Regions from separate parts of the Ruegeria sp. BHSC026 genome, predicted to be linked through region 2. Evidence: riboswitches for the same ligand, from Rfam matches in the RefSeq annotation. Region 2 holds a riboswitch; the other holds the start of a gene.
What was found. A riboswitch is a leader RNA that binds a small molecule or an ion and turns the genes downstream of it on or off. The one in region 2 is predicted to bind cobalamin.
Positions count from the first base shown of each region.

Region 1 (14,506 bases), on a different contig from region 2:
GGTCTGCCCGTCGACGGTGGCGTTCAGGGCCAGGATCACTTCGGTGATGTTTTCGGCAGTCACCCGGTCAAGCAGGCGGGGGATGCGCAGGTCATCCGGGCCGACGCCGTCCAGTGCCGAGAGCGTTCCGCCCAGCACATGGTAGCGGCCTTTGAATACCCCTGCGCGTTCCATCGCCCACAGGTCGGCCACGTCTTCGACCACGCACAGCTCACCGGTGGCGCGGTCTTCGGAATTGCAGATGTCGCAGATGTCGGTGGTGCCCACGTTGCCGCAGTTCAGGCACTCGCGCGCGGTGGCGGCGACCTGCTGCATGGCGTCCGACAACGGCGTCAGCAGCAGGGCGCGTTTGCGGATCAGGTGGAGCACCGCCCGCCGGGCCGAGCGCGGCCCCAGCCCCGGCAGCTTGGCCATCAGGTCGATCAGGGCGTCGATGTCACTGTTCGAACTCATGGCCTGTCCTGCGTGGCTTTGGCGGCGGGGGTTTGAGTGGCGAAGATCAGAACGGCAGCTTGATGTCCGCCGGCAGACCCATGCTTTCGGTCAGCTTGGCCATTTCTTCCTGCGACCGCTCGGCCGCTTTGGTCTGCGCATCCTTGATGGCGGCCAGGATCAGGTCCTCGACTACTTCCTTGTCGTCGCTGTTGAAGATCGACGGATCGATGTCCAGACCTTTCAGCTCGCCCTTGGCCGAGGCCGTGGCTTTGACCAGGCCCGCGCCGGATTCGCCGACGACCATGATGGTGTTCAGCTCTTCCTGCATCTGCGCCATCTTGGTCTGCAGTTCCTGCGCGGATTTCATCATCTTGGCCATGTCGCCCAGACCGCCGAGTCCTTTGAGCATCTGTATGTCTCCTGTCATTCGAATTGCGGCCTAAATACGGGCCGTCTGCGTCCTTCACAAGGGCAGCGCGCCTTCTGCGCGGGTGATTAGTCTTCCTCGAATGGATCCCATTCGTCCTCGACCTCGGGCAGGGCTTCGGTTTCGACCTTGGCCGCGCGGTCCTGAGGGGTTTCGATCCGGGTGATGCGGGCCTTGGGGAACTGTGTCAGAACCGCCTGAACCAAAGGGTGTTCTTCGGCCTTGGCCTTCAGCGCCAGCTCGGCCGCGTCGCGCAGTTCGGCGATGGTGGGCGCGTCCCCGTCCGAGACGATCGAGACCGCCCAGCGATTGCCGGTCCAGCGCTGCAGCGCGGACCCGAGCCGCGCGGCCAGGTCGGTGGGGGCCTTTTCGGTGGGCGTGAATTCGATCCGTCCCGGCTGGTACGAGACGAGGCGGACGCCGTTTTCGACCTCGACCAGCAGTTTTACGTCGCGGTTGGCGCGGATCAGTTCGACCACATGCTCAAAAGTTGGATAACGCGCCAGCGCGGTCTGCACGTCCTGGGCCAACGCCGCCGTCGGCGCGCCGCCCACGCCACGCGGGGCCGGCGCATGGGCCGAGGCCGTCGCGGTCACGGGCGGGGCGCTGTTTCCGGCGACCGGAACGCCGCCCCCCGGCCCGCCGACGGGCGGCGGAGGGCTGTCCTGAAGGCGCTTGATCAACTCTTCCGGGCTGGGCAGATCGGCCACATGGGTCAGGCGGATCACCGCCATTTCCGCGGCCATCATGGCGTTGGGGGCGGCCGAGACTTCCTCGAGCGCCTTCAGCAGCATCTGCCACATCCGGGTCAGCACCCGCATCGGCAACGCCTCGGCCATCTGCTGTCCGCGGATGCGCTCATCGGGTGAGACGGTCGGATCTTCTGCCGCGTCAGGGGTGATCTTCACCACCGAGACCCAATGGGTGATTTCGGCCAGATCGCGCAGCACTGCCAGCGGGTCGGCGCCCTCGGCATATTGCGCACCCAGTTCGGTCAGGGCCCCGGCCGCATCGCCACGCAGGATCATGTCCATCAGGTCCAGCACACGGCCCCGGTCGGCCAGCCCCAGCATCGCGCGCACCTGATCGGCGGTGGTTTCGCCGGCGCCATGGCTGATCGCCTGATCCAGCAGCGAGGTCGCATCCCGGGCCGAGCCTTCGGCGGCGCGGGTGATCAAGGCCAGCGCGTCATCCGAGATTTCCGCGCCCTCGGCGGTGGCGATCTTGCGCAGCAGGCCGATCATCACTTCGGGCTCGATCCGACGCAGGTCGAACCGTTGGCAGCGCGACAGCACGGTGACCGGAACCTTGCGGATCTCTGTCGTGGCAAAGATGAACTTCACATGCTCGGGTGGCTCTTCCAGCGTTTTCAGCAGCGCGTTGAAGGCGCTGGTCGACAGCATGTGGACTTCGTCGATGATATAGATCTTGTACCGCGCGCTGGCGGCGCGATAGCGCACGCTGTCGATGATCTCGCGGATGTCGTTCACGCCGGTGCGGCTGGCGGCGTCCATTTCCAGCACGTCCACATGGCGACCTTCCATGATGGCCACGCAATGCTCGCACTGGCCGCAGGGTTCGGTCGTTGGTCCGCCATTGCCGTCGGGGCCGATACAGTTCATGCCCTTGGCGATGATCCGGGCCGTGGTTGTCTTGCCGGTGCCACGGATGCCGGTCATGATGAAGGCCTGCGCGATCCGGTCCGCCTCGAACGCGTTTTTCAGCGTGCGCACCATGGCATCCTGACCGACCAGGTCGGCAAAGGTTTCCGGGCGGTATTTTCGGGCGAGAACCTGATAGGCGGGGCTGGACTGTGTGGTCATGTCTGCTCTGACGGATTCGTACTGACGATGCAGGGTAGAGTTCCCGGTGCCCCGCGTCCACAGCGCCGGTGCAGGTTTTTCGCTTTGGCGGTGGCGCTGGTTGGGCCATACTGGACCAATAGTTTTCAGTGATGCGTTTCCCGAGGGGTGGTTTCGATGTCCAATCTGGTTGTTCATGCCCTGCAGGTCGGGGGCGGTTCGCTTGCCCTGACCTCGATACCCGGCGGAGGCGGCGACTACCGCGGCGACCTGGACCTGATCGGGGGCTGGGCGCCGGGTCTTGTGATCTCGATGACGACTCTGGCCGAGATGGTCGCCGTGGGGGCGGGCGATTTCGGATCGGACATCCAAGGGCGTGCTAGCCGCTGGGCGCATCTGCCGGTCGCCGATTTTTCGGCGCCGGGGGATGAATTTGACGGCCAGTGGCCGCCAGTCAGCGCCGCCGCCCGCCATGCGCTGAGCGGCGGCGGGCGAGTTCTGGTGCATTGCCGGGGGGGCTGTGGACGATCCGGCATGGCCGTTCTGCGCCTGATGATCGAATGTGGCGAAGCCCCGGAACCGGCGCTCAAACGCCTGCGGGCCGTTCGCCCCTGCGCCGTGGAAACCGAGGCGCAGTTGCTCTGGGCCGTGGCGCCGGCTCGGGTTGCTACCCCGGACTGACCGTCAGATGACTGCCGGCAAGGCGTGTTCCGCCAGGGTGGTGGGATCGAGCGCGACCGCCTGCAGCATCGCGCAGGGTGACGTGTCCAGCCCCTGCGCGGGGCAGGCATCGGCCTGATCATTGAACATCAGGTCGGCATAGGCGTCCAGGCTTTGCGTATCTGCCCCTGCGCGTGCGCCGCAATACACCCGGATCAGGTCGGCGCGAGCGTCAAAGCGGGCCATGCAGCCCGGCGTGCAATGGGTCAGTTCGCTGCTGCCTTCCACCCGGAAATCGGGCGAGGTTGCCGCGTCGGCCGCCGCGACCGCCTGCGCGACCGACCGGGCCAGATGCGCCAGCGCTGGGCAGGTCCTGCCCGTGCGTTGGCAGACGGTTGCGGAAAATTCGTGCGTGTTGGTCTTCCAGATCATGATGCGCCCTCCGCGCGCTGGGCGGGGCGGACCGGGGCGGACAGCCGATTTCACGGCCAGACCCTGCCCGGACACCCCGTCCGAGTTTCGGTTTCACGTTTGATGGCAGGTCTCCTGACTTGCGGGTCGTTGCTTTGCCGACCTTCCCAACCTTGCGGTCAGTGGTATCTCGGCATCGCTCTCCGCCTACAGTTGCGGGGGCAGTCCCGGCATTGGCCCGTTCCGATTGTCCCGGGGGGGCCGCACCGTGTTCCCTTTTCATCCCGGCTGAAGGCGCGGGAACCATCACCCAATCGCTAGCGGTCAGGGTCGGGCCGTGTCAAGCCGCATTCAGTCGCGCGGCTGGAACCGGTCCCACGGGACATGCTCGGGCAACCGGCGCAGTACATTCGAATCCCGACGCGCGCGCGCCAGTTGCCAACCGCCCTGCATCATGATGAACAGGGTGTCGGCCGCCATGTCAGGATGCGCGACGCCGAACCGTTCCGCGTGGCCGCGCACCTCGTCGATCCAGCTTTCGTACAGCCGGTCGGCATGGTCGCGGAAGGCCCGGTTGTCGGGGCTTTCGAACAGGGTGGCGGCGATCGGGCAGGTCTCCCATTGCGGCGAGGTGTCGAACATTTTCGCGATCTTGTGGCAAAGGGTGGTGACTCCTGCGCGGAAATCCTGCGCGTCGTTGAACGCCGCCGCGATCATGTCGCGCATCCCGTCCGAAGCCCAGCTGGCCGCAGCGAGGGCAAGATCCTGCTTTCCCTTTGGAAAATGGTGGTACAGCGAGCCTTTGGGCGCCCGGGCCTCGGTCAGGATCTCGGTCAGGCCGACACCGTTGTAGCCCGAGCGCTGGAACAGCCGGGCGGCGGTCTGGGTCAGGCGATCGCGGGTGTTTTGCGGACGTCGGGTCATCTTGCACGCATCTTGACAGGGCTGGACCGATCGGTCCAGATGAAATTATTAGACCAATCGGTCCAGAGCGCTTGGAGGCATGGATGTTGGATTCGCAGCAGACCGTGAAAGTCGAGGATTTCGAGTTTTTGGCGAGCGAGGCAAACCTGTCGGCGCGGCTCTATGCACCGATGGCCATGCCGGAAATCGCGGTCGTACTGAACGGGGCAACCGGCGTGCCGCGGGACTACTACCAGCATTTCGCGCGGTGGCTGGCCGCTGAACGGGGCATGGCCTGCCTGACCTATGACTATCGCGATTTCGGGACATCTCTGAAACGGCGCCTGAAAGACTCGGATGCCACGATGGCCGATTGGGCGCTGAAGGACATGCCGGCGGCGCAGGCCGAGATGCGGCGGCGCTATCCCGATGCCAAGCTTTGGGTCATCGGTCATTCGGTCGGCGGGATGCTGGGGCCGCTTCAGCCCGGGATCGACCGGATCGACCGGATGATCTGCGTGTGTTCGGGGCTGGTGACCCTGGCCGATCATCCCTGGCCCTACAAAGGGTTGGCGAGCCTGTTCTGGTATGGTCATGTGCCGCCTCTGGTGCGTCTGGTGGGCTATCTGCCGGGGCGGATGCTTGGGTTCGGGTCCGACCTGCCATCCGGGGTCTATTGGCAGTGGCGGAAGTGGTGTACGTCACCCGACAGCTATCTGCCGGAACTGGGCGACACGCTTCCGCCGGCCGATTGGGGCCGAATGACGACCCCGGTGGACGTCATCGCCCTGGAGGATGATCAGACGGTTCCGCCGCCGGCGGTCTGGCGGCTGGCCGAGCTGTACGGGCCTGCGGCGCGGCGTCATCTATTGACCCCGGCCGCCTTCGGCCTGCGCGAGGTCGGCCATGTCGGCGCCTTCGCCCGGCGCAGCCGCGCAATCTGGCCGCGGCTGATTGCCTGACGACCAGTCCGGCGGCCCTGCATCAGGGAATGATCGGAAAACAGTGTGCCATGACGGCATCAAGTGAGAGGTTGGACAGCGACCCAAGCGGGGCTCGTTGTGGCTGCTTCCTTCCGGACCTGACCAGGTTGGCGAGGCGCTTGCCCGCGCCAACCTCTCGACCGCCGATATAGGCATCACGCAGGCGCTTGGCAACCCGTCACGGCCACAGCCGGATCCGGAGAAAGCCCTGGTCGTCCAACCCAAGCGGCTCGGGGCTGAAAGCGGCCAGTTCATCCAGGTATTTCTCGGCGCCCGGTCCGGTGCGCAGCACGGCCGCACGCCCGTGGAAACCGGTCAGGGAAAAGCTGGCCGGAGCATCTTCGAGCGGATCGCGTTCCAGCGCTCCGGACAGGTAATCCCGGACGATCGCGCGGATATTCATACGCGGCATCTGGATCGCCGGATTTTGCCGCAGGATCGGGAAATTGCCACCGCCATTGGTCCGATAGTTGTTGACGGCCACGACATAGGCCTGTTCCGGCGTAACCGGGGTGCCGTGATGGCAAAGGTTTCGTATCCGCCCATTCTCGTTACCGGTCCGGTGTCCGCCAAGGTCGAAACGCGGCGGGCATGACGGATCGATTTTGTAGGTCACCCCGTGCAGAACGTCAAAATTGTGCCCGGTCGCCTGCGGGTCTATCAGGTCTGCTTCGCGGGCGCCGTCGATTTGCCGGTAGACTGCTGCCGACATTTCCAGCCAATCCCGCAACTGCGCACCGGTAACGACGACCGCGCGCAACTCATTGGGAAACACATGCAGATCCGACACGTGGCGCAGGAACACGTCGCCCCGCGGAACATCGGTGAAATGGCGTGGCCCGGCCCGACCCCCGAATTTGGACGGTGCTACGCTCGACAGCAGCGGAAGGTTTTCCAACTTCGACTCTTTCAGAACCGGCCGCAGCGCTGCGGCCTGGGCGGCGGCGACCAAGGCCAGGCCGCGATCCAGCCCGCAGAAAGTGAAATAGCTGTGCATGGCCTGCTCCGTCCGCCCGACCGGCGATGCCGCACGGCGGCGTGTCCGTGCGTGTCCGGTTTGAAACACTTGCATCATCTCGGGGTCTTCGGGCACAGGCCCCGCATCCGGCTGCGCAGGCTGAACAGAGCGGAGTCGGCCGGATTTCGCGACGATTTTCCACCTTGTCGCATCTCGCTCCAGCGTCAGGTCGATCACGCCCAGATGCGTTCCGGCGGTTCCGGGCATGACCACGGGCTTGCCGTGGATCAGACCGTTTTGCAGGTCCATGCTGGCCACCGGGTCCGGGACGTCTGCGGGAAACAGCATGTGCGTGTGCCCGGCCACGATGGCATCCACGCCGGCCAGAGCGGCCAACTGGATCACCACGTTTTCGGACATGGGGGCAGGTTCGGCGTCACCAAGGCCGCAATGGGCAAGGGCAATCACCAGGTCACAGCCGCGGTCGCGCAGTTCGGCAATGCAGGTCCGGGCGGTGGAAATCGAATCGGCGACCTCGACCTGCCCGTCCAGATGGTGTGCTTCCCACCGGGCGGTCTGCGGCGGCAGGATCGAAAAAACGCCGACGCGCAGCGGAACCTCTTGGCCGCCGACCCGCATCCGACGTGTTAGTACGACCCAGGGCTGCCAGGCCTGCGCCCGTCCAATGCGCCGGAGATTGCCGCACAGCACCGGAAACGGCGCGTGTTCGACGATGGCTTCCAGAACGGGCAGCCCGAAGCTGAAATCGTGGTTGCCAAGCGCGATTGCGTCATAGCCCAGTTTCTCGAAAGCCGACAACAGCGGATGCTGAGGGCCGGGCTGGTCGGCGGCCCAATCACCCAGCAACGTGCCTTGCAGCGCGTCGCCGTTGTCGAACAGCAGTACTTCGGCGCCCGACTGCCGGGCCTCTTGCCGGGCGGCGCGGATCAGGCTGGCCGTGCGGGTCAGCCCGATGGCCTGGTCCGGCTGGTCGGCGTAATAGTCGAAGCTGGTCAGATTCATGTGCAGGTCCGTCGTCGCCAGGATGCGAAGGACGGATTGGATCGCTTGGCCATGCGCTTGGTGCGCCAAGGTTTTTGTTTTCAACTGCTCTGCTTTTGTGCGTTGTTTGAAATGCGTGTTCGCCGAAAGGTAGAATATCCGTTTATTTGCCGGGCATCCATGTGTCTTTTTTGCAGGCGGTGCCGAACGGCGGCCTTGGCTTGGGCATTGCGCTGGGCCGACAGTCGTGGCAGCCCTTGAGCCAATCGCAGGAGCATGGACATGAAACGGGCAGAGCAGGTTACATTCGGCGGATCGGGGCTGCACCGTGCCGCTGATATTCGCGCCAACGGCGAAGAACTGGAGGCGGCCCGCAGGGACCCGATGTCGCGCTGCCTGTTGCTGTGGCGGGGCAAGATCTTGGTGCAGGGCGGCGATCTGGATCAGCTGGCCTGGGTGCCGATGACCCACGCTCTGGTGCAGAGCGGCCCCGGGGGGGCCGTCGAACAGCCCGTTTTCATGGGGAAGTCCGACGCGGGCGCGCCCTTGTTTGCCGCCGACATATCTGATTGGCCGGCCGACGGGCTGGACTTGTCTGGAGTCGGGGCCTTTGTCGATCGCTCCGAGCAGCAGCATCCGAACCTGCCCACCGGTCATGTCTTTGCCGAGCTGCGTCGCATCATGACCCGTCTGTCGCCCCGCGATGCCGAAATCGCCGCGACGGCGAAGGCGGTGATCGGCTGGCACGAAACCCATCGGTTCTGCGCCCGGTGCGGAACCCGCAGCGCCCCGGCACAGGGCGGCTGGCAGCGGGCTTGCCCCGAATGTGGCGCCCAGCACTTCCCGCGCACCGATCCGGTGGTCATCATGCTGGTCACCTTTGGCGACGCAGTGCTGATGGGGCGCTCGCCCGGCTGGCCCGAGGGGATGTATTCACTGTTGGCCGGATTCGTCGAACCGGGCGAAACGCTCGAGGCCGCCGTGCGACGCGAGGTCATGGAAGAAGCCGGCGTGCCGGTCGGTGCGGTCAGCTATCTGGCCAGCCAGCCCTGGCCGTTTCCAGCTTCGCTGATGTTTGGATGTGCGGCACAGGCCCTGTCGCAGCGGCTGATGATCGATCCGGTCGAGATCGAAGACGCGATCTGGGTGTCGCGCGCTGACATGATGCAGGCCTTTGCCGGGGAACACCCGCGGTTGATGCCGGCGCGAAAAGGCGCGATCGCGCATTTTCTTCTGCGCAACTGGCTTGCGGATACACTGGACTAGCGAGACACTGGCAAAAATACCGAACGATCAAGGCGTACATGCAGTTTTCGGCACAGGAAGACATTCAGGTCCCCATCTCGGACGTTTTCGAGATGGTCGCGGATTTCGGGCGTTTCGAACGCATGGCCCTGCGGCGCGGGACCGAGGTGCGGCGGACCTTCGATACGCCTTCCCCCGGGGTCGGCGCCTGTTGGGATGCCGAATTCAAGGTGCGCGGTCGAACGCGCCGCATGTCGGTCGAACTGGCCGAGTTCGAACGCCCGTCGCTGATGCGGTTCGTGGCCGCGGGTAAGGGCATGACCAGCCTGACCACGGTCGAGTTGCTGCCGCTGTCGCAGCGGCACACGAGGTTGTCCATCGAAATGTCGCTGGCCGCCCAGACTTTGCCCGCACGGCTGTTGCTGCAATCGTTCAAGCTGGGAAAAACTCGGTTTCGCCGCCAGTTCCAGTTGCGGCTGGGTGATTTCGCCCGCGAAATGGAAACCCGGTACGCGCACGGGGGCTGACGGCGCCCGGCCGCAAGTCGCTAGCCCCGAGGCCGCGCGGCGGGATAGACCCCCAGTATTTCGACATTCGTGGTGAAATGCTGCAACTCGTCCATCGCCAACTGCACGTTGCGGTCGTCGGGATGGCCGACGATGTCGGCATAGAATTGCGTCGCCGTGAAGGAACCGTCGACCATGTAGCTTTCCAGCTTGGTCATGTTGATGCCGTTCGTCGCGAACCCGCCAAGCGCCTTGTACAGCGCCGCCGGGATGTTGCGGACCTGGAAGACGAAGCTGGTGATCATGCCATGCGCACCCCGGCGCGTCTCGTCCACTTCGCGCGACATGACAAGGAACCGGGTGGTGTTGTCGTCATTGTCCTCGATATGCCGAGCCAGAACGTTCAGCCCATAGATCTCGCCCGCCAGTTCGCTGGCAAGGGCTGCCGAGTGTTTGTCTCCGGCCTCGGCAACCTCGCGCGCGGCGCGGGCATTGTCGGGGCTGACCCGGCCCCGGATGCCGTGTTCCTGCAGAAAGCCCGCGCATTGCGGCAGCAGGACCAGGTGTGAATGCGCCTCGGTAATGTCTTCAAGCGTTGCGCCGGGGACCGCCAGAAGGTTGATGTGCACACGCACGAAGGCTTCGTCGATAATGTGCAGCCCGCTGTGCGGCAGCAAACGGTGGATGTCGGCGACGCGGCCATAGGTGGTGTTCTCGACCGGCAGCATCGCCAGATCGGCCTGGCCCGACCGGACCGATTCGATCACGTCCTCGAAGGTGCGGCAGGGCAGGGGCTCCATGTCGGGGCGGGCCATGCGGCAGGCTTCGTGGCTGTAGGCGCCGGGTTCGCCCTGAAATGCGATGCGATTGGTCATTTGGTCGATTCCGTGCAACAAGTTACAGAATTGGGCGTTTGGTCGCGGTGTCTATACCTTGCCTCTTGCAAGGGGAAGCCTTAGACACCCCGCAGACAGCTGAAATGGACTCGCGATCAATGTTTGACACGATGACAGTTACCAAGGCCGCAGCCGGCCTGTTCGGTGCCTTTCTTTTCTTCCTCCTGGCGAAATGGGGGGCTGACGTTCTGTATAGCACGGACGCGCATGGTGAAATGGCCGCCTATGTGATCGAAACGGAAAGCGCCGGCGAAAGCGCTGACGGCGAAGAAGTGGTCTTTGCCGATCTGCTGGCCGCGGCCGATCCTGAAAAGGGAGCCAAGGTGTTCCGCAAGTGCTCGGCCTGCCACAAGCTCGAGAAGGGCGCGAACGGCACCGGCCCGTACCTGTACGCCGTCGTGAACCGTCCGATCGCATCGGCCGAAGGGTTCGGCGGGTATTCCGCCGCGATGCAGTCGCATGGCGGCAACTGGACGCCCGAGGAACTGGATGCCTTCCTGGCCAATCCGAAAGGCTATATCCAAGGCACTTCGATGAGCTTTGCGGGCCTGAAAAAACCTGAAGACCGTGCCGATCTGATCGCCTATCTGCAGACGATCGGCGGCTGATTGGTCAGGGTCCGTGACTTGCGAAAGCCGCTGCCGATGTGCAGCGGCTTTTTCGTATCAACAAATCTTCACAAAGCGCTCACGCAGTCTAAACTTGCAACTGCCATCGCTGGCCCGTTAGCTAGCGTGGACAGACATGGAACCGAGACGAACGCGAAGGATGACCTGCATGAAACCCGTTTTACCTGGCGCGCGTGTACTGAGTATTGGGCATTGGGCGTCAGCGTTGGGGCTTTCGGCGGCGATCATGGCGCTGCAGACAGTGCCGGGCGTGGCAGATGAGGGCGACATCATCCGCAGCCACGGGTATTCGTATTTCGGCAACCTGGACTATCCGGCCGACTATGCGCATCTGAACTATGTGAACCCCGATGCGCCCAAGGGGGGCGAGCTGTCGCTGGCGGCGTCGGGGACGTTTGATTCGCTCAACCCCTATTCCCGCAAGGGGCGGGCCGGTGCTTTGACCACGTTGCAATACGACCGGTTGATCGACAGTTCGGATGACAGCATTGGCCAGTATTACGGCGTGCTGGCCGAAAGCCTGGAATATGACGCCGACCGCAACTGGGTCATCTTCCATCTGCGCCCCGAGGCGACCTTCTGGGACGGCACACCGGTCACGGCCGAGGACGTCGTCTACAGCCACCGCCTGTTCATCGAGCAGGGCCTGCCATCCTATGCGCAGGCCGTGGGCCGCATGGTCACTGGCGCCGAAGCTCTGGACACCCACACGGTGAAATTCACCTTCAATCCTGAATTGACCGCCCGCAGCCGGATCGAGACGGTGGGGTCCACCCCGGTGTTTTCGAAGGCCTGGTTCGAGGCCGACCCGTCGCGTCGCCTGGACGAGCCGCGGCTTGAGGTCGCCGTGGGGTCGGGACCCTACAAACTGGACAGCTACGACATCAACCGGCGCATCGTCTACAAGCGGCGCGACGACTATTGGGGCAAGGACCTGCCGTTCAACAAGGGGCGGTTCAACTATGACAGCATCCGGGTCGAGTATTTTGCGGATCAGACCGCGGCCTTCGAGGCGTTCAAGGCCGGCGAATACACGTTCCGCATCGAAAGCGACCCCAAGCTGTGGGCGACCGGGTATGATTTTCCCAAGGTCGCGCAGGGCTATGTGGTGAAGGATGCGATCCCCGACGGCAGTCCGCCGAATCCGTCCGGTTTCGTGTTCAATCTGGCGCGCCCGCAATTCGCCGACAAGAATGTGCGCAAGGCGCTGGCGCTGGCGTTCAATTTCGAATGGGCCAATGAATCGCTCCTGTACGGTCTGAACTCGCCGCGTGATTCCTTCATCGAAGGCACCCCGCTCGAGGCGAAGGATGTCCCGCAGGGTCCCGAGTTGGAGTTTCTGAAGTCGCTGGGCGGCGTGGTGCCGCCGGAACTGCTCATCCAGCCGGTGGAAACGGTGCATCAATCGAACCCGGCACGGCTGAACGACCGGCGCAACTTGCGCAAGGCCGCGAAGCTGCTGGACGAGGCCGGATGGCCCGTGGGCGAGGGCAACGTGCGCCGCAACGCCCAGAGTCAAACCTTGCGGGTGAACATCCCGTACCCCTCCAACCTGCCGACCTCGACGGCCACGATGATCGAGACCTTCGTGCAGAACCTACAGGCCATCGGCGTGGACGCGACGGCGGAAAAGGTCGACCCGGCGCAATATACGCTGCGCAGCCGCGAACGTGACTACGACATGGTGTATTCCACCCGCTACAGCGCTTTCCTGTCCACCGGCGGCGGGCTGAGCCAGATGTACGGCTCGAAAGAGGCCGCGTTCAGCCTGTTCAACCCGGCCGGACTTGCCAGCCCCCTGGTGGACGCCATCATCGAGGCGTCTTTCGCCACGACCAACCAGACCGAGCAGGACGCGGCGCTGATGGCGCTTGACCGGGCCCTGCGGTACGAGTTCTTCATCATCCCCGACGGGTATATCGCGGAATACTGGACGGCCTACTACGACATGTATGAATATCCCGAACAGCTGCCGCCCTATTCGCTGGGTTATCTGGATCTGTGGTGGATCAACCCGGAAAAGGAAGCGGCCCTGAAAGCGGCAGGCGCGTTGCGGTAACATGGGCGCCTATATCCTTAGACGCCTGTTGCTGGTCATTCCGACCCTTCTGGGCATCATGATCGTCAACTTCACGCTGGTGCAGTTCGTGCCTGGCGGGCCAATCGAACAGATTATCGCCCAGATCGAAGGGCAGGGCGATGTGTTCGCGGGTTTTGCCGGATCGGGCGATGCCGGGGCCGGTGCCGAACCCGGCGGCGGCGTCTTCGATGACAAATACGTGGGCGCCCGCGGGTTGCCGCCGGAATTCATCGCCGAACTGGAGAAAGAGTTCGGGTTCGACAAACCGCCGATCGAGCGGTTCCTGAACATGATGGGCAACTATCTGACGCTGGATTTCGGCGAAAGCTACTTCCGCTCGGTTTCGGTGATTGACCTCGTGCTGGAAAAGATGCCGGTCTCGATCTCGCTGGGCCTTTGGTCGACGCTGATTGCTTATCTGGTCTCGATCCCGCTGGGCATCCGCAAGGCGGTCAAGGATGGTTCACGCTTTGACACCTGGACCAGCGCTGCCATCATCGTGGCCTATGCCATTCCGGGCTTCCTGTTCGCGATCCTGCTGCTGGTTCTGTTTGCGGGCGGGTCCTACTGGCAGATCTTCCCGCTCAGAGGGCTGACCTCGGATAATTGGGAAGACCTCAGCCTGCTGGGCAAAGTGGCCGACTATTTCTGGCACATCGCCCTGCCGACCATCGCGCTGACAATCTCGGCCTTTGCCACGCTGACGCTGCTGACCAAGAATTCGTTTCTGGACGAGATCAAGAAGCAATACGTCATGACTGCCCGCGCCAAGGGCCTGAGTGAACGGCGGGTTTTGTACGGCCACGTATTCCGCAATGCGATGCTGATCGTGATCGCCGGCTTTCCGGCGGTGTTCATCGGCGTGTTCTTCGGCGGGTCGATCATCATCGAGACGATATTCTCGCTGGATGGTTTGGGCCGTCTGGGCTTTGAGGCCGCGGTGGCGCGCGATTATCCGGTGATCTTCGGGACGCTGTTCATCTTCGGTCTGCTCGGGCTGGTCGTCGGCATCATCAGCGACTTGATGTATGTGCTGGTCGATCCGCGCATCGATTTCGAGAAACGCGAGGGGTAAATGGCGCTTTCTCCTCTGAACCAGCGCCGCTGGCGCAATTTCTGCCGCAACCGCCGGGCCTTTTGGTCGCTGATCATCTTCTCGGTGCTGTTCGGCCTGTCACTGTTTGCGGAATTCATCGCCAATGACAAACCGATCCTGGTGAAGTACCGGGGCGAGTTCTACACGCCCATCTTCAATTTCTACGCCGAGACCGAGTTCGGCGGCGATTTCGAGACCGAGGCGATTTACCGCGACCCCGAGGTTCAGTGCCTGATCGACAGCGGCGGGCTGGAGGAGTGTTTCGACGACCCCGAAGGCATCATCGAGCAGATCGAAGCGGGAACATTCCAGGCCGAAGGTTTCGAGCGGGGCTGGGCGATTTGGCCGCCGATCCCCTATTCCTACAACACCAGCGTCGACCGCCCCGGCGCAGCACCCCTGCCGCCTAACGGGCAGAACCTGCTGGGCACTGACGACACCAAGCGCGACGTTCTGGCGCGTGTCATCTATGG
Region 1 is NZ_JBXWRV010000004.1:285,716-300,221, forward strand. It holds gene recR (recombination mediator RecR) at 1-453, opposite strand, end outside; gene AC2FME_RS07675 (YbaB/EbfC family nucleoid-associated protein) at 500-844, opposite strand; gene AC2FME_RS07680 (DNA polymerase III subunit gamma/tau) at 931-2,685, opposite strand; gene AC2FME_RS07685 (protein-tyrosine phosphatase family protein) at 2,842-3,345, shown strand; gene AC2FME_RS07690 (hypothetical protein) at 3,349-3,756, opposite strand; cobalamin riboswitch at 3,844-4,058, opposite strand; gene AC2FME_RS07695 (TetR/AcrR family transcriptional regulator) at 4,087-4,659, opposite strand; gene AC2FME_RS07700 (alpha/beta hydrolase family protein) at 4,743-5,600, shown strand; RNA gene ffs (signal recognition particle sRNA small type) at 5,663-5,759, opposite strand; gene AC2FME_RS07710 (bifunctional 2',3'-cyclic-nucleotide 2'-phosphodiesterase/3'-nucleotidase) at 5,800-7,686, opposite strand; gene nudC (NAD(+) diphosphatase) at 7,864-8,847, shown strand; gene AC2FME_RS07720 (SRPBCC family protein) at 8,886-9,353, shown strand; gene AC2FME_RS07725 (prephenate dehydratase) at 9,374-10,207, opposite strand; gene AC2FME_RS07730 (c-type cytochrome) at 10,327-10,836, shown strand; gene AC2FME_RS07735 (extracellular solute-binding protein) at 11,006-12,916, shown strand; gene AC2FME_RS07740 (microcin C ABC transporter permease YejB) at 12,918-14,012, shown strand; gene AC2FME_RS07745 (ABC transporter permease) at 14,013-14,506, shown strand, end outside.
Region 1: linked by a shared signal. The riboswitch ahead of AC2FME_RS07690 (hypothetical protein) and the one ahead of AC2FME_RS13555 (CbtB domain-containing protein) in region 2 are both predicted to bind cobalamin.

Region 2 (14,506 bases):
GGGCCAGCGGGGTGTCCACGTCTTCGTGCACCGCGAAGACCTGGCCGAAATTGCCGGTCAGCGTGTATTCCATCCGCACACCGACATAGGTTGCTTTGGCCACCGTGGCCGGAATTCCCCGCTCGGCCCCGATCACCAGCCGCGACGGGCGGACGGCGACGGTGCCCGGCCCTTGGGGCAGCCCGCGGGATGGCAGGCAATGGCGATAGCCTTCGATTTCGATCGTTGCGGTTTCGCCTTCGATGGCAACGATCTGACAGGCCAGCAGGTTGGCCTCGCCGATGAAATCGGCCACGAAGCGGTCGTTGGGGGCATCATAAAGCTGTCGGGGCGTTCCGATCTGGGCAATGGCGGCGTTGCGCATCACCACGATCTCGTCCGATACGGCCAGTGCCTCTTCCTGGTCATGGGTGACATAGACCACTGTCAGGCCGAGATCCTGCTGGATGGCGCGGATGTCCTCGCGCACCTGGCGGCGCAGCTTGGCATCCAGATTCGACAGCGGCTCGTCGAACAACAGTACTTGCGGTTCCAGAACCAGCGCACGCGCCACGGCGACCCGCTGCTGCTGACCGCCCGACAGTTCCGATGGCAACCGCGCGTCAAACCCCTTGAGGCCCACCAGATCCAGCCCCTGCAACGCGCGGCTGCGGGCCTCGTCCTTGCCGAAGCCCGAAAAGGTCAGGCCATACATGACGTTTTCCAGCACGCTCATGTGCGGGAACAGGGCATAGGACTGGAACACCATCGACACGTCGCGGTCGGTCGCCGGTAGCTTTGTCACGTCGCGGTCGCCGATAAGGATGCGGCCCGAACTGGCCATCTCGAGCCCCGCGATCATGCGCAGGGTCGTGGTCTTGCCGCAGCCCGACGGACCCAGCAACGTGACCAGCTTGCCCGCTTCGACATGCAGGTCGATGGCGTCGACGGCGACGACATCCTTTCCGAAAACCTTGGACACGCGTTCAAAGCGGACCGGGGCGGCCTTCGAGCCGATATGAGTGTCGGTCATGGCAATGTCTCCGTTTCGTGCACTGTGCGCCGCCCGATGCGGACCCGGCCCACCAGAAGTTGCAGCAGCCCGACCGCCGCTAGCATCACGAAGATCAGGGTCGTGGAATAAGCGATGGCCAGGCCATAATCGTTGTTCTCGACCCGCCCGATGATATAGCTGGTGGCCATGTCATATTCGGCACTGACCAGGAAGATCACGGCCGAGATGGCGGTCATCGCGCGGACGAAGCTGTAGACCAGCGCAGCCAGGATCGCCGGCCGCAGCAGCGGCAGGATGACCCGCCGGAAGGTCTGCCAGGAATTCGCCCCCAGCGTCAGCGAGGATTCATCCAGGCTGCGGTCCAGCTGTGACATGCTGGCGATGCCGGCGCGCACACCCACCGGCATGTTGCGAAAGATGAAGCTGACCACCAGGATGACACCGGTTCCCGTGATCTCGATCGGGGGCACGTTGAACGCCAGAATATAACTGACGCCGATCACCGTGCCGGGAATGGCAAAGGACAGCATGGTGCCGAATTCGAAGGCGTTCTTGCCCGCAAAATTCTGCCGGGTCAGAAGGTAGGCCGTCACCAGACCCACGGCGGCGGTCAGCGGGGCGGCGATGGCGGCGATGGTTATGGTGGTCCAGAAACTGTCCCAGGCGGCGCCGGTCCAGCGGATGCCTTCCGCATCCAGCCGCACCGAGAAGGCGGTGACGTAGTGCTTGAAGGTCAGCGTGTTGTTGACCCCCCACAGCTCGACCACGCTGCCATAGACGATCATCGCATAGACGACTACCGTGAACAGCGCCCAGCCCAGCGCGATTACCGCTACCGGGATCGACAGGCCCGTGGGCATCAGCGGATGCACACCGGAATCGCCCTTGCCGGTCACGGTGGTATAGCTTTTCTTGCCCAGCCACACGCGCTGAGCGTAGAAGGCCGACAGGGTAAAGAACAAAAGCACCATCGCCAGCACCGCCGCGCGGCCCTGATCGTACTGGGCGCCGACGATGGCAAAGAAGATCTCGGTCGACAGCACGTCGAAATTGCCGCCAAGAACCAGCGGGTTGCCGAAATCGGCCATGCTCTCGATGAAGCCCAGCAGGAAGGCGTTCGCCAGGCCCGGTCGCATCAAGGGCAGCGAGACGGTTCTGAAGGTCTGCCACCGGTTGGCCCGCAAGGTCTGTGCGGCCTCCTCCATCGAGGGCGAGACACCCTCGACCACGCCGATCAGCACCAGGAAGGCGATGGGCGTGAAGGCAAGGGTCTGTGCGATCAGGATGCCGGGCATCCCGTACAGCCAGCGCGTGGGCTGGGTGCCGAACAGATCGGCGACGAAGCGCGTTACCGATCCGGACAGGCCGAACAGCAGGATCAGCGCCAGTCCGATCACGAAGGGCGGGGTGATGATAGGCAGCACCGTCAGGGCGCGCAGCGCTCGTTTGTAGCGAAAGCCCGACCGGGTGACGACCAGCGCGAAACACAGGCCCAACGCGGTGGTAAGCAGCCCGACCAGAACCGCCAGCACCAGCGAATTCCAGGCCGCACCGCATTTCGCGCCCCATAGGCACCCTAGCCCCCACAGCCGGTCGTCGAAGAATTTCGAGAAGAAGACCGCCACCGAATAGGCCCCGTCCTCGGTCACGAAGGCGGCAAACAGCATTCTGGCGATCGGGAAGAAGACAAAGGCGGTGACGATGGTGATGACGCCGCCGATGGCGCTGACGACGAACACGTCTCCGTTCACGGCGCCGCGCGCGGCGATCCCTTGGGTCAGCAAAAACAGAAAGCTCGAGGCGCAGATCATCGCGCCATAGCCCATGCCGAACTGCCGGTCGCCCAGCTCTCCGAACAGGGCGGTGAGCCAGTCGAAGTTGAACCCACGGATGCCGATGCCGAACCCCTGCGCGATCAGCCAGGCAAAGCCGAACGCCCCCGACAGGATCAGGATGCGGGCGTGCAGCGGGTCGGATTTCGGCCGGCCCAGCGCCAGCAGTGGCAAGGCCAGCGCAAGGACCATCGGCGCCAGCCAAAGCTTCTTGCCCTGTGCAATCAGAAAGGCCGCAGGGGCATAGTCGTCGTCAAACGGATAGCCATCGACCAGCCAGTGGAACGACCAGAAGCCGTCCTCGACCATGTACCACGGCAGCAGGCAATAGCCGACCCACCCGGCGGCGATCCAGAAGATCAGCACCGAATGGGCCGTTTTTGTGGTGGAACGCGTCATTTACTGCGGCAGAACCGAAACCTCTTCGTCCCATTTCTGCAGCAGGCGTTTGCGTTCGTCGGACGAGCCGTATTTCTTGAAATCATAGTCGATCAGCTTGATCTGGCTCATGTCCGGCGCGCTGTCCGAGGTCTTGGCCGCCTTGTTCGACGGTACTTGAAAAGCGTTGACCTCGAGCGCCAGGTTCTGCGCCTCAGCGCTCAAGGCCCAGTCATAGAATTTCTTGGCTTCTTCGACGTTGCGGGCGCCGTCGATGATCGACATCGACCCGATCTCGTAGCCGGTGCCTTCGCACGGGGCGACCACCTGGATGGGAAAGCCCGCCACGGCTTGTTTTACCGCGTCATGCATGAAGACGATCCCGATGGTCGTCTCGCCACGGGCCGCCGCCTTGATCGGGGCCGAGCCCGATTTGGTGTATTGATTGATGTTCTTGTGCAGGCCCTTCATGAAGTCGAACCCTTCGTCCTCGCCGAAGATCTGCACCATCGAGGCCAGCGTCGTGTAGGCGGTCCCCGACGAGTTCGGGTTCGCCATCTGGATATGGCCCTTGTATTCGGGCTTCAGCAGATCCTTCCAGCAGGACGGCTCGGCCAGGTTGTTGGCTGCCAGCAACTCGGTGTTGTAGCCATAGCCCAGCGCGCCCGAATAGATGCCGATCGTCCGGTTTCCGGCACTTTCGGCCTGCGCGAGCGCCCAGTCATGCAACTGGTCGCGCATGGGCGAGAGATACTCCATCGTCAGGCCCTCTTCTGCGGCCTGCAAGTGCGGATCACCCGTACCGCCCCACCACACGTCGCCCTTGGGGTTGGACGCCTCGGCGCGGATCTGGGCAAAGGTCTCGCCCGAGGATTTGCGGGTCATGTTGACATCGATGCCGGTGGCGTCCTCGAAGCTGCGCGCCATCAGCTGGCACCAGTCTTCCTGCGCCGAGCAGTACAGGGTCAGCTTGTCCGCGTAGGAGGCCGAGACCGAGGTGGTCAGGGCCACGAGTGAACCTGCGAATGTCAGTGTGAGTCGTTTCATGTCTTTCCTCCCAGTTGCATGTCGGTGGCCGGGTTGGCCGCCTCGTACTCGTCCTCACACGGTCTTGCGCCGCTTTGTTTCAGTCCGCTTCCTTCAGGATGCGCCTCCGATCTTGCGGGGGCGGGCCAGTCGGCTGCCCAGCAGATCACCGGTTTCCTCGGCGATCGGATAGGCCACGAAGGCGAGGGCCGCGTTCACCTGCTTGAGCAGGCGCAGTGTTTCTTGATGGATGTTCGTGGTTTCAATGCTGGCCGCCGCGCCGTTCTGCAGACGTTTCAGGTGCCGTTCCTGCAGGTTCTGTTCCTCGATCCGGATCCGGTCCTTCTCGGCCACCAACTGACGAGCGGCCTCGGCGTCGCCGGTTGTCAGAACGCTTAGCGCCAACTGGCCGTTCGTAACGACCTGATCGTGGAAATGTTCGATGTCGGCCAACCCTTCCTTGGAAAAGGTCAACGCTTCGTCGGCCAGTTTTTGCGCCACCGCCACCAGGTTGACCGCGAGCCGGTCGGCGGCCTCTTCCAGGTTGTTGGCCGTGGCCACAATGCCCAGCGATTTCTTTTCCTGCTCCGGCGTCAGGTCGTTTTCGCGCATGCGCGAGATGTAGATCTTGATGGCGAAGTGCATCCGGTCGACGTCGTCCTCGCGCAGCTGGATCACCCGGACTAGTTCCGGATTCCAGTTCCGAAACAGTTGAACCACCGGCACCAGCATGGCCTGCACCGTTTCTGCCATACGCAGCAGCTCGCGCTGTGCGCAGGCCATTGCCAGAGGCGGGTGGTCGAGGGCGCCGGGATCCAGCGCCGAAACGCTTTCGGTGGTTGACGCCGCGTGGCGCGGCAGAAACCTGTCGACCAATGCAACCAGAGGTTCGGTCAGCGGCAGTGCGACCACCAGAAGGATGGCGTTCAGCAGGATATGCAGCAGGACAACCTGCTGGCCCGGCGCAGCAGCGAGCATGTCCATGTTCAGTATCCCGGCCAGCAGCAGTGTCAGGGCAACCAGCGTCAGACCCGCACGTGCCACGAGGTTCGACAGAACCACCAGCCTGGCCGGGCGCTCGTGTCCCCACAGCAGGGCTACCGGAATCACCGCTCCGCCCAGATTGGCCCCGATCACCAGTGCGGCCGCGACCGGGGCGGCGATCAGTCCCGATGCAGTGAAAGTTGCGAACGTCAGTACCGAGGCCAGGCTGGAATGCATCACCCAGGCCAGCAATGCGCCGATCACATAGGCGCTGAGCAGATCGTTCTCAAAATAGGCGGCAATGCTCTGGACGATCGGGTTGGCCCCGATCGACGCGGTGGCCTCGCGGATCATGCCAAGCGACAGCAGCACCAGGGCAAATCCGATCACGATGCGGCCGACCTGTTTGGTCTTGCGGCGCTGCGCCTTCAAGAAGGTGACCACGCCCGCAAGCAAGGCAAAGGGTATCACCGCCTCGACCGGCAGGAACAGAACCTGCGTCATCAAGGCCGAGCCCAACTCGGCCCCCAGAATCAAGGCCAGAGCCGATTGCGCCGCCAACATCCCCGATACGGCGAATCCCGCGCCGATCAGGGCCACCGCAGTCGCGCTTTGCATCAGCATGGCCGTCAGGCTGCCGCCAAGTGCGGCCGACAGCTTGCGTTCGGACAAGGTTTTCAGCCCACGCTTCAGTTCCGGCAGAAAGGCGCGTTCGATGCCCGTTCGGATCAGCCGGACTGACCACAACAGCAGCGCCACCGCCGCCGCGAGATGTGTGGCAAGTACGATCATGTGGAAGTCGCCCGCTTCAGTCTTTGGTGGCGCATTGTTGACCAACCGCGTTTGTATTCTCGAAGTTTGGCAAGTGTCACCACCAATTTGAGGGTTTTGCAACAAAATATTTGCAAAAATGCTGGAAAGCCCACAGTTTTGCCATGTTGACCGGGCCGGAGTTCAAGATGTCAAACACCAAGGCAAAACAGAAAGACGCCAGGAAGGGAAAGGACCGGCTGAAGAAATCAGACCGGCGGCGACAGATCCTGCTCGAGCTGAAATTGCGGCCGCATGTCCGGATCAGCGATCTGGCCCGCAGCTTCAACGTCTCGACCGAGACCGTCCGGCGGGATTTTGACGCCCTCGCCAAGGATGGCCTGCTGGCGCGCGCGCATGGCGGGGCCTCGACCGCGTCGCAAGGCCATTACCCCAGCCTTGACGAGCGTACGGCCGCCCGTGCCGCCGAGCGTACGCGTATCGGGGAAACGGCGGCTGCGCTGGTGCAGGAGGGCGACACGGTAATGATCGACTCCGGGTCAACAACGATTCAACTGGCCCGCGCTCTGGCGTTGCAGGGGCGGTCTTGTACGGTGATAACGAACTCGATTCCGGTCGCCGCAGCGCTGGGTGACAGCGCGGCCGACGTGATCCTCTGTCCGGGGGAATTCCTGCCGGCTGAATCGGCCGTGATCGGCGCCGATACGCTCGAGTATCTCTCGCGGTTCAATGTCGATCGCTGCCTGATCGGCGCGACGGGCCTGACCGACGAGGGGGTGTCGGAGGCGATCAGCGGCTTTGCGGCGATCAAGAGGACGATGCTGCAGCGCGCGGCCAACAGGCACCTGCTGATCGATGCGCAGAAATTCGGCTGCAAGGGTTTGGTCCGCGCCGGCGCGCTGGCCGATTTGGACAGCGTCGTGGTCGATACCGCGCCGACGGGGCCGTTGCGCGCGGCGCTCGACGCTGCAAACGTGGAAATCGTGTTGGCGGACTTTGGCTGAAACCGGCAAGCTCTGGTCCAAGAAGGGCCGCACAGAGCCGCGCCAAACTTCCGTTGTCCAAATTTGCGCCCAGTTCAGTGTGATCGTCGGGGCGATGGCCCCACATATGCCCGATCAAGGCAGTTCCTGGTCATGCCTCGAACGGGTCGTCCGCGTCCAGGACGGCTTGGGTATCCGCCCCAAAGGTCGGAGGTGCCGTTCGATAGGTCACGGGCGTGCGGGACAGCTTCAGCGGGTTTCCGATCAGACTGACGGGGGCGGGGCCGGCCTGCATGTCGATCTGCATCTGCCGCGCGGCCACCTGGTCCGAGGCAAAGACCTGATCCAGCGTCTGAACCGGGCCGACCGGCACTTTCAGCGCCTCGAGGCCATCGATGACGGCCTTGGTGTCCAGCCGCTGCAGCGCGGGCCGCAGTACCGCGTTCAGGGCATCGCGGTGTTCCAGCCGGGCCGGGTTGGTGGCGAACCGCGCATCGTCGGGCAGGTGATCGAGGTTCAGAAAGCCGCAGAAGCGCCGGAACTGGCTGTCATTTCCCACGGCCAGAATGACGTGGCCGTCGGCGGTTTCATAAACATCGTAGGGCACGATGTTGGGGTGCCCATTGCCGCGCCGCTGTGGAACCTGGCCCGAGGTCAGATAATTCACGCCCTCGTTGATCAGCCATGCGATCTGGCTGTCGACCAGTGCGATGTCGATCTGCTGGCCTTCGCCGGTTTGATCCCGGTGGCGCAGCGCCGCCAGAATGCCGACGATCGCGTACATGCCGCACATTACGTCGGCGATGCCCACGCCCACTTTCATCGGGGCTCCGTCCGGTTCGCCCGTCAGCGACATGATCCCGCCATAGCCCTGCGCCATCAGGTCATAGCCAGGCTTGGCCGCGTTCGGGCCGGTCTGGCCGTAGCCCGAGATCGAACAGTAGATCAGCCCCGGAAAGTCGCGCGAGAGGGTTTCATGGTCCAGCCCGTATTTGGCCAGCCCGCCGGGTTTGAAGTTTTCTATGAAGATGTCGGCATGGGAAGCCAGCCGCCGGATCTGTTCCTGCCCCTCTGGCGTGGCGATATCGATGGCGACGGACTTCTTGTTGCGGTTCGCGGCCATGAAATAGGCGCTCAGATCGGTCGGGTTGCCATCCGCATCGGTGACATAGGGCGGCCCCCACTGGCGGGTGTCGTCGCCACCGGTGGCCGGATTTTCCACCTTGATCACGCTAGCGCCTAGATCGCCCAGCAGCTGCGTACAGGTCGGGCCGGCCAGAATGCGCGACAGATCCAGAACCTTGACGCCCTTCAGCGGCCCTTCAGATGCGGCCATCATAGCCTCCGCGGTCGATCTCGGCGGCGATCACGGTGAACGTGTCGGCGGCCATCGCGGCCTTCAGCGCCGCCCGCAGTTCGGCGCGGTTGCGCACGGTGTGGCCGTTGCCGCCGAACGCCCGGCCCATCGCGGCATAGTCATGCCGGTCGAAATCTACGCCCCGGTTGCCCATCTGGCGCTGGCGTTGTTTCAATTCGATCAGTGCCAGGCTGGCATCGACAAAGACCAGAAAGATCGGGTTTCCGCCCATTTCTGCGGCGGTCGACAACTCACCGGCCACCATCAGGAACCCGGCATCGCCGGAAAAACTGATCACCGGTCGGTCTGGTTCGGCCAGTTTCAAGCCGATCGCCATTGGAACGGCGCAACCCATCGTGCACAGCGCCGACGACTGGATCAGGCCGCGCGCTTCGGAGCATCGCCACATCTGGCTAAGGAGGATGCGGTGCGCGCCGCTGTCGGCGGTGGCCAGTGTTTCGGGGGGCAGGGTGTCGCGGGCCTCGGCGATCACGGCGGCGGGGCCCCAGTCGTCATCGGTCGGAAAGGCCGCAGCCAATGCGGCCTTGACCTGCGCCGGTTGGCCTTGGGGCCAAGTCGGTCGTGCAGGGTTGCCCTTGGCGATCGCCTCAAGCGTGGCGCCGGTATCGGCCACCAGGTTCAGCCCCGCCTGGTGCATGTAGTGGTCATTCGCTACGGCCGAGATGTCGATCACGCGTTTCTCGTCCGGGTCCCAGATCTCGCGCCAACCTGGGCGCATCTCGATCGGGTCGTAGCCCAGACACAGGATCAGGTCGGCCTGTTCGACCAGCGGCACAAGGAGCGTGTCGGCCAGGGGCGACAGGCCCGCACCGCCCAGGCACAGCGGGTGATCCTCGGGCACCACGCCCTTGGCCTTGTAGGTCGTGACGAACGGGATGCCGAAATGTTCCAGAAACGCCCGCACAACGCTGCGCGAGTCGTCATACAGCACGTCCAGCCCGATGATCGCCAGCGGACGCTCGGCCTCGGCCACCCAGCGGCGGGCCTTCTCCAGGCATGTCCCCTCGGGCGCGACGCGGGCGGCCCGGGTCAGCCGTCGGCGTTTGGTGACCGACACCCGGGTATCGGCGACGGAAATCGGCACGTCGATATGCACCGGCCCCGGTCGCGGCTGGGTGGCCAGCGACACGGCCTTGTCGGCGATGATGTCGGCGCCCATGGCCGTCAGGGTGAACGTGCCCTTGGTGATCGAGCGATAGACCTGCGCGTGATCCATGACCTGATGGGTATAGGTCAGCGCCTCGTCGGCATCGACGCAGCCGGTCAGCACGATCATCGGCACCCGATCCTGCAGCGCGTTGGCCACGACATTGATGCCGTTCATTGCCCCCGGCCCCAGAGTCGCCACCAGAATCGCTGGCGCGCCGTCGCGGTGGTGCACCGCCTCGGCCATGAAACCAGCGGAGTTTTCGTGCTTGGTCAGGTGAAAGGTGATCCCGGCCTTTTCCAGCGCATCGACCAAGGTCAATACCTCGCCCCCGGGCATGCCGAAAGCGTGGCGGCACCCGGCCTCGTACAGCCGTTTCGCCAGAAGGTCCGCAGCGCGGGGGGACAGGTCCTGCATCGAACAAGCTCCGTAAGTTCCGTTGCGCAGCAGATTGCGGAGGTTCCGGGCCGGCGCAAGCCGCATCACGTCAGTGTGACTAATTGACAGCCATCTCGGCGATGGCGGCGAACTTGGCGTCCAACTCTGCGGCGATCGCGGTCAGGGCGCCGGTGCCATCGGTGTAAGGGGTAAAGACCAGGCTGGGCGTCTTGTAGGACAGCGTAGCGGTTCCGTCCTCGTTTTCCGTGACATACAGGCGGATCGGCGCCTCGATCATCGCGGGCACCGATTGTTCCAGAACCCGCACCGCATAGTCGTTGTTGAAGACGCCGATCACCCGGTTGCCAGGAATGGTGATGCCGCGCGCGGCGGCGGCCTTGGTCGGCCCGGCCTGGGTGACCACGGCCATCCCGTTTGCCTTGACCGCTGCGATCGTGTCGGCCACCAGCGCGTCATGGGCCTTGGCTGTCGGGTAGACGGCCCAACCGGGCCGGGGTTCGATATCGGCCGCCAGCGCGGGAAGCGCCAGCAGGCCGAGGAAAAACAAAAGAGGTTTCATCACGGGCTCTCCAGGTCGTGGGTGGCCCAAGTCTTCCCGAAATCCTGCATGCGTACAGTCACAATATCGTGGGCGGCGGGCTTGCGCCGGGGGTGCGAAACCCGCACAAGCGACAGTGTGAAACGGAAAAGGCAGGCGAGGGGCATGCGTGTTTTGATCTGCAGCAGCTGCGCGGGCGAGCGCGACCAGCCGGCCGAGCGACAGGCCGTATTGGAAGCCCTGCGCGCTGCGGGACTGGACGGGCAGGTCGAGATCGCCGAGCACGCCTGTTTCAGTGGCTGCAATGAACCGACCGTGGTGGCGATTCAGGGGGAAAGCTTGGCGTCTTACGTGTTTTCGGGGATCGATCCGGTTGCCGATGCCGATGACATTGCGGCGACCTGCCGGACCATTCTGAACAGCCCGAATGGCTGGATCGAGGACGCCCGGCCGTGCGGGCGGCTTCGCTTGTGTCTGCGGGCGCGGATCCCTGCGCTTCAGTCCACCTGAACCGTGACCGAGGCGCTGACAGGCACCCCATCCACGGCGAGCGGGCTGTGGCTGTTGGCGTTCAGCGAGACCTCAATGGTGGCTTCTCCCTTGGGCAGGTCCGGAAGGTGCATCCAGTTACCATAAAGCCGCGCTAGCTTGACGCCGTTCACATAGACATGCGCATGGCCTTCGCCAGGCCTGTCCGCCAATGAGGCGTTCTCCGGAGAGAAGTGGAAGTTCTTTGGCACCACATGCAGGTTCCAACCCGCCATCGGGTCAGGGGTGACGGCGATCTCCAGCCCCGGCGCATCCGGTCCGGCGGGCAGGTTGATGGCGGTGCTGTGATCATGGGCCGTGGCCTCGACGTGATGGCCGCCGTGTTGAGCGGGGTCGGTATGGTCGTGACCGTCGAAGGTGACGCCGTTGGCTGCGGCCAGCACGAACCCGGCGCCCCCGCCAAAGACCAGACCGATCGCAAATAGTGCAAGCGAGCGTGTCATCTTGTTTCCTTGAAAAGCAGATGATCCGCCAGTTGGTCGCCGGCGGATCGTGGGATTTCGGGGATCAGGCCGCGGCTTCGACGCGCTTGCCCTCGCTTTGCCAGAAATACCCGGCAAAAGCACCCAGCAGCACCCAGGCCGCAAGACCCACGCCGAAGGCGCGCGCGGCGAACAGGGCCCCGATCTCGGTCGGAACCGGCCCGGTGAACACGTCGGGTTCCGGCGCGCCGATCAGGTGCGGGGCCATCAGCAGCACGGCCGCGACCAGATAGCTGACGATGTTGCCACCAAAGGCGATCAGCCACAGCGCCACCACGGCAGCCGCGACGGTTGCCCACCACCAGATTTGCCGCGCGAACACATCGGCTGCGGCTACGCCCGGAACCTCAGGGGCCAGGGTGAAACCCGGCGCCAGATGAAAGGCGATGAAACCGGCCAGGCCCCACAACACGCCCGTGCGCCCGTCAACCGGGTGGCCCAGCGCCTCGGCCAGCGACATCAGGGCGACCAAAACCAGCGCATAGCCGGTATAGGTCAGCATGGTGAACACCACGCTCAGCCCATCGCGGGGCAAGTCCGAGAACATGCCCGGCAGCTCGGGATGGGCCGACACGGCCTCGGCCCCGAAATGCACCAACTCCCCGGATTCATAGAGTTCAGCGTGTAGCAACACGGGCTGCACGAATAGCAACTGCAGCAGGGCGACGATCAACCCGGCTGCGGCACCAGCGAACAACGCGCTGGTCAGAATGCGGCTGAACATTGGTTCAGTGGCAGGGGAAGCCGGTTGCGTGGCGCACGTCATGGGCGGCGTCATGCAGCGCCGATGCCTGAACGTGACCGGCCACGGTAATAATCCCCAGGCCCAAGGCCGCCGCGAACACTGCCGAAAGCATGCCGGCGCGTACCGTTGATGCGGTTTGCGTTTGTGTCGTCATTTTCTGTCCTCCTGTGCCGCCGCACCCGACGGCCGGTGTTTCATTGTTCGCCTGGCAGGTCTCCTGGCTTGCGGGTCAGCGCCTCTGTTCGCCTTCCCCCCGAACGGATCGGGAGTGGCTGGTTGAACAGGGCTCACCGCTTACAGTCGCGGGGGCGGCTTTGGATTTGACCTGCGCGCAGGCCGCACCAAATTCCCTCTTAGCATCCGGATGTCTCCGGCAGGACCAGACCCGTCCATTTAGACGTGAATGCCGCTATGGCGCAATCGCCATTTGCGACCTTTCGCGTCAAATCCCGCGCTTTTTGAGGACATAGATATCCATGATCCACCCGTGCCGGGCGCGGGCTTCGGTGCGCGTGCGCAGAATCTCGTCGGCCACATCGGCCAGTGGACCCTTGATCAGGATCTGCTCGGGCATACCCACGTAAGCCCCCCACCAGATGTCAAAATCGGCCATGTTCAGCGTCTGGAACGAACACGCGCCATCCAGCATCACCGCAACCGTATGCGCGTCTCTGGGCCAGCCCTCGTCGCGGATGCGCCGGCCGGTGGTGACCAGATAAGGCGCGCCGATCTCGTTGATGGGCATGGCATGGGCCGCCGTCAGCGCCTGCAGCGCCGTGATGCCTGGGATCACGGTGGTGTTTGGCTGCGGGTCCAGCCGCGCCGCGATTCGCAGCGAACTGTCATAGAGCGACGGGTCGCCCCAGATCAGCAGGGCGACGGTGCGTGCCTCGGGGTGCCGAGCCATCGCCTCCTGCCAGCGCAGGGCGATTGCGTCGTGCCATTCATCCACGCCGCGCAGGTAGCCGTCCTGTGACCGGCGCTCGGGGATGTCGAAATAGGCAATTTGGGGCGGTGTGTCGGTGACCTTGCGGATGATTTCCTCGCGCACCCCCGCCAGATCGGCCTTGTTGGCGCCCTTACGCGGGATCAGGATCAGATCGGCGGCGCGGATCGCCTGCGCGCCCTGAAGCGTCACATGATCGGGGTTGCCGGTGCCGATCCCGACCAAGACCAGATCAATCATCGTCGCTCTCCGCCAGCGGACCATAGAGGATCAGCGCCGGCGCGGTACCGATCTCGGAGTTTAGGCGCTCGGCCAGGGCGCCGACGGTGGACCGGTGCAACGATTGCTGAGGCGTCGAAACCGATTCGGCCATTAGCGCAGGGGTGTCCAGCGGAAGCCCATGCGTGTGCAGAACCCGTGCCAGCATGGGAAAGGTGCGCTTGCCCATGAACACCACCGTCGTCGCGCTCGGGTCGGCCAGCGCGGGCAGGTTCAGGTCCTCGGGCAGCTTGCCGCTGACATCGTGGCCGGTGACGAATTGCACCCGCCGCGCGGTCAGGCGCCGGGTCAGCGGGATGCCTGCCGCGGCAGCCGCGGCAATCGCCGAGGGGATGCCCGGAATGATCTCGTATGCGATCCCGGCGGCGCGCAGGGCCACCAGTTCCTCTTCGAGCCGCCCGAACAGGCCGCCATCGCCCGATTTCAGCCGCACGATTCGTTGGCCGGTCTGGGCGTACTCCACCAGTAGGCGGCTGACGTGGTCCTGCTTGGGCGAGGGCCGCCCGGCGCGCTTACCCACGCCCACAAGGTCGGCCTCTTTGCGCGCATGGCTCAGGATCGGCCCGCTGCTGAGATCGTCGAACAGCACCGCGTCGGCCTTTTGTAGCCGGTCCACGGCTTTGAGGGTCAACAACTCTGGGTCGCCGGGACCGGACCCGATGAAGGAAACGAAACCGTTCATGCGCTGGCCTCTGCGATCAGATGGAAGAACGTACCGGTGACATGCCCGCGGAGCGATCCGGTCTGTGGGCCTTCGGCGCCTTCGGCGTCAAAAACCCGTGCCAGGGGCGCATCGGGCTGCTCGACGATCGAAGAATAGTGGAACTCGTGCCCCCGCAGCGCGGTTCCAGCAGAGAATCCGGGCATGTCGGCCAGCAACTCGGCCCGGCGATAGCCCAGGTTGAATTTGCGCTTTTCGTACGAAGTGACCAGGCCCAGCAGCCCGGCCATCCGGTGGCGGGTGCCGTCCTTGTCGATCAGCCCTTGGCCCAAGGCCATGTAGCCGCCGCATTCGCCATGCACGGGCTGCGTTTCGGCATGTTTGCGCAAGCCGGTCAGGAACCGCTCTGCCGCA
Region 2 is NZ_JBXWRV010000011.1:14,780-29,285, reverse strand. It holds gene AC2FME_RS13610 (ABC transporter ATP-binding protein) at 1-1,012, opposite strand, end outside; gene AC2FME_RS13605 (ABC transporter permease) at 1,009-3,225, opposite strand; gene AC2FME_RS13600 (ABC transporter substrate-binding protein) at 3,226-4,251, opposite strand; gene AC2FME_RS13595 (Na/Pi cotransporter family protein) at 4,345-6,006, opposite strand; gene AC2FME_RS13590 (DeoR/GlpR family DNA-binding transcription regulator) at 6,174-6,989, shown strand; gene AC2FME_RS13585 (CaiB/BaiF CoA transferase family protein) at 7,120-8,304, opposite strand; gene AC2FME_RS13580 (thiamine pyrophosphate-binding protein) at 8,291-9,910, opposite strand; gene AC2FME_RS13575 (DUF302 domain-containing protein) at 9,990-10,451, opposite strand; gene AC2FME_RS13570 (DUF1636 family protein) at 10,596-10,940, shown strand; gene AC2FME_RS13565 (hypothetical protein) at 10,928-11,422, opposite strand; gene AC2FME_RS13560 (CbtA family protein) at 11,487-12,185, opposite strand; gene AC2FME_RS13555 (CbtB domain-containing protein) at 12,190-12,360, opposite strand; cobalamin riboswitch at 12,397-12,605, opposite strand; gene cobF (precorrin-6A synthase (deacetylating)) at 12,649-13,392, opposite strand; gene cobA (uroporphyrinogen-III C-methyltransferase) at 13,385-14,113, opposite strand; gene AC2FME_RS13540 (cobyrinic acid a,c-diamide synthase CobB) at 14,110-14,506, opposite strand, start outside.